2 regions of the Priestia sp. AB genome follow, and region 2 is predicted to be linked to the other one. Evidence: riboswitches for the same ligand, from Rfam matches in the RefSeq annotation. Region 2 holds a riboswitch; the other holds the start of a gene.

Region 1 (2,206 bases), on a different contig from region 2:
CTTTGAGGGACTGCGGGAATATAAAATTTTTGGTTCAATTCCATAGCCCACTGGGAAACAAGCGAAGCTGGAACTAAAATGAGAACTTTTTTAACAAGTCCGCGAATCATATATTCCTTTAAAATTAACCCTGCTTCAATCGTTTTGCCCAGTCCTACTTCATCTGCTAAAATGGCTTTTCCATTCATTGTTTCAACTACTTGTTTGGCTACTTCGAGCTGATGAGGAAGCGGCGTTAAATCGGCTAGATGTTTTGGGCTTTGTAGTCCTTCAAATTCTGAGATAAGCGTTTGGTCTTCTATTTCATAGGCAAGTTTATACAAATCCCATGCAGACCAGGGGCCGTCTTGCTCCAATTTAGTTGAGAAGGCTGCTTCCCATGTTTCATCGATGTTTAATTTCACTTTCATGATAAAAATGCTCCTTTGTAAAAAAATTTTATTGAACAAATGATAAGAATCAGGTAGGATAAAAATATATTTAGAAAATTTGAAAAAGAAAATAGATTAGCACTTTACAAATGATTGTGTGAATAAAGATAGATACATCTTTCAGTAGTATGCCCAACTTTACCAACTTTATAGAAGCGAATGACGACACGGGGAGAGACTACTTGAATGTAGCGCCGAAGGAGCAAGCAATAAAATTGTGAATCTCTCAGGCAAAAAGACTCTTGTTTGACGCAGCTCTGGAGAGTGTCTATGCGTTTATAGACCACCCACGAGGCAAACCTATTCGTTTATAGGTAAACTTTCAGGTGAAAAGGACAGAGACTTCCTACTAAATACAGTAGGGGGTTTTCTGTCCTTTTTTGTTTGGATACATAGTGATCCCCACACTATTTGAAAACTCCCTGTTATGAAAAGTTTCACGTGAAAAAGAGGAGGACATAAAAATGACAACAGAATTAAACAGAACGCCGCTTTATGATACCTATCAAAAATATGGTGCCAAAACAATTGATTTTGGAGGATGGGCTCTTCCCGTTCAATTTTCTTCTATTAAAGAAGAGCATGAAGCTGTACGTACAAAGGCAGGCCTTTTTGATGTCTCTCATATGGGAGAAATTCTTGTAACAGGAGCTGATAGCTTAGCCTTTCTTCAGCACACGATGACAAATGACGTTTCTGCCCTCGTAGATGGAAAAGCGCAGTATACGGCTATGTGTTATGAAGACGGAGGCACGGTAGATGATTTGCTGATTTATAAAAAAGCAGATCAAGAGTATTTGCTAGTCGTAAACGCTGCTAATATTCAAAAAGACTATGAGTGGCTGGTGTCTCACAAACAAGGAGATGTAACGCTCGTTAATCAATCTGATGAAACTGCGCAGCTAGCTTTACAAGGTCCTGTAGCAGAAAAAGTTTTACAAACGTTAACGAACGAAAATTTATCTTTATTAAAGCCGTTTACATTTGCTGATGATGTAGAAGTAGCGAATGTAAAAGCTCTCGTTTCACGTACTGGGTACACCGGAGAAGATGGCTTTGAAATTTATTGTTCTTCAGCTGACGCCTCTAACTTGTGGACGGCTATTTTAGAAGCTGGCAGTGATGAAGGTGTGTTGCCTTGCGGATTAGGCGCTCGCGATACGCTTCGTTTTGAAGCTACTTTGGCTTTATATGGTCAAGAGCTTTCAAAAGATATTACGCCCATTGAAGCTCGAATTGGATTTGCAGTAAAAACGAACAAAGACAGCTTTATTGGAAAAGAAGTGTTAAAAGAACAGCGTGAAAGCGGAGCACCTCGTAAGCTGGTAGGAATTGAAATGATTGATAAAGGTATACCAAGACACGGTTACGAAGTATTTGCAGATGAAGAACAAATTGGATTTGTGACAACAGGTACACAGTCACCGACATTAAAGAAAAACATCGGTCTAGCACTATTGTCAGCAGAGTATACAGAGCTTGGTCAAGAAGTGGAAGTGCAGGTTCGAAAAAAACGTTTAAAAGCAAAAGTGGTTTCAACACCTTTTTATAAACGTTCAAAGTAAGCTTTGGGGAGGAATTTAACATGTTACATCGCTATTTACCAATGACAGAACAAGATCAGCAGCAAATGTTAGCAGCAATTGGGGTTTCATCTGTTGATGATTTATTTTCAGATATTCCGCAGCGCGTTCGTTTTCAAGGAGAATACAATATTAAAAAAGCGGCTTCAGAGCCTCAGCTGTTAAAAGAATTAAATAGTATGGCTGCTAAAA
Region 2 (2,206 bases):
TTTGCAAACTTAGATGGCCCTTGGTCATTTTTACTTAAATTATATAAGATACGGCTTGTTGAAAACATTCCGCTATTACAGGCAGAAGCGGCTGAAGTTAGTACAACAAAATTAATAATTCCAGCAGCAAGCGGAATTCCGACTAAACTAAAGGTTTTAACAAATGGGCTTTCTGCTGCATTTAATTCCATCCACGGATTAATAAACAACAGAACGATAAGCGCTCCAACATAGAAAAATAAGATTCGCAGAGGAATTTTATTAATGGCCGATGGAATATTTTTTTGGGGGTTTGATGTTTCTGCTGCCGATACCCCTACCAATTCAACCCCAACGTATGCGAATATAACCATTTGGAATGAAAGTAAGAAACCTGAAACCCCATTTGGAAACAGCCCTCCATGATTCCAAAGGTTTTGAACAGTAACGGATCCCGCGTCTGTTTTAAATCCCATTACCAGCAAAATAACGCCAATAATAATTAATGCAAGAATCGTAATAACCTTTATTAAAGCAAACCAAAACTCTAATTCTCCAAATAATTTTACGGTTAATAAGTTAAGACCTAATAAAATGATTACACAAATAAGTGCGGGAATCCACTGAGGAATATTGAACCAATATTTCACATATACGCCAACTGCAATGACATCAGCCATAGCTGTCATAATCCAGCAAAACCAGTAGGTCCATCCCGTTACAAATGACGCCCATGGTCCAAGATACTCTTCAGCAATATCAGTTAACGATTGATAACCTGCTTTAGACAGCAGTAGTTCTCCTAGCGCTCTCATCACAAAGAAAAGCGCAATACCAACAATTAAATAAGCAAAGATGATAGAGGGACCTGCAAGCTGTATTGCTTTACCAGAACCTAAAAACAAGCCCGTACCGATGGTTCCCCCAATCGCAATTAGCTGAACATGACGATTGGATAAATCCCTCTTTAATTCTCGTTGTTCCAACTCTAACTCCTCCTAACAATAAAACCTTTGATGCGATCGTGCGGACTACAAATAAAGTCCAATAAAAAAAGAGATTGGATGCGCTCCAATCTCATGGTCATAAGAATAACAAATATTAAGGTACATGCTACCAATTAGTAACATGCCAAATAAATATCCGGTACTCTTCTGTCCTTTTGCCTGAGATTGTGAACCCTTCGGCGTCGCGAAACTATCGCGATCTCTCCAGAAGCTGCTCCTGCTATAGTGTGATCCATAGCAATCATAGCTTTCTACGTATTCAATTTTTCAATCAATAGAATGACTGTCGAATAGTTGTTTATTCTAATACCAGTTGGATGCTTTGTCAACAGGAAAGATTACTTTCATTTATTTACCTTCTTCGAAAGAAGGTAATTGAACAGTTTCAATCGTCAACTTAGCATCCTTTTCCTCACGCTACCTGAGTCCTTGCGGGAACCTGAACACATTAAACGGATCATACTTTTTGTTGACTCTTTCTAATCTCTCTGCATTGTCTCCAAAATACTCACGCTCGTAGTTTCTAAGGTTGCTGATAGGAAAATTCACATAGGAACCTACCGTAATACTTTTAATATATTGAAATCGCTTATAAAGCCACTCTCTGTTGACTCTTGCAAATACATCTTCTGTCCATACAGACTGAACCCCTATAATATATCTGGCGCCCCTATAGAAAAAAGCCGTTTCTCTTTTACCAACACTGCGGATTTCTCCTCCTAGTGCATAAAAAGAAATCGCCGCATAAACAGAACCTTCTGCTGGACGCTGGATAAGATCTGTAAGATTTTCAAGCTCACCACGTGAATAGCTTCTGTGCACAAATCGTCCCGTTGACTTAAATTTTTCAGACGGAGGATAGGTTGCTTCTATTTTTTTTACAGCTTCAAGAAAAGATAATGATTCCAGCTCTACTCGAAACCCTTCTACTTTTGGAAAAGGCTGCAAAATCTTCCGGGCTCTTTCTGGGGAGCCGTAAAAGAAACCGTTCGCAAATATGCCTAACCCTTCTCCTTCAGCATTATAAAAGCTTGCAACTAGCGTCATACGTTTGTCCAGTTCAGGCAGCCAGTTTTGCCATATATTCATCACTTGCGCCTGCTTCTCTTTTGTAGTACCTACATAAAAGAATCGAACGAGCGTCACAGAGCTGTTCGTTGGCTTTGGAAGCTGAAACTTCATGCTCACCACAACGCCAAAGTTACCGCCACCGGATAGTT

What was found. Region 2 has a riboswitch for glycine ahead of POF52_RS22855 (amino acid permease). Riboswitches for the same ligand answer to the same signal wherever they lie in the genome.
Region 1: linked by a shared signal. The riboswitch ahead of gcvT (glycine cleavage system aminomethyltransferase GcvT) and the one ahead of POF52_RS22855 (amino acid permease) in region 2 are both predicted to bind glycine.

The regions. Positions count from the first base shown of each region.
Region 1 covers NZ_JAQMYN010000001.1:403,917-406,122, forward strand. The annotation lists gene POF52_RS02075 (DEAD/DEAH box helicase) at 1-410, opposite strand, end outside; glycine riboswitch at 591-683, shown strand; gene gcvT (glycine cleavage system aminomethyltransferase GcvT) at 896-1,996, shown strand; gene gcvPA (aminomethyl-transferring glycine dehydrogenase subunit GcvPA) at 2,017-2,206, shown strand, end outside.
Region 2 covers NZ_JAQMYN010000009.1:25,493-27,698, forward strand. The annotation lists gene POF52_RS22855 (amino acid permease) at 1-965, opposite strand, end outside; glycine riboswitch at 1,124-1,204, opposite strand; gene POF52_RS22860 (BBE domain-containing protein) at 1,404-2,168, opposite strand.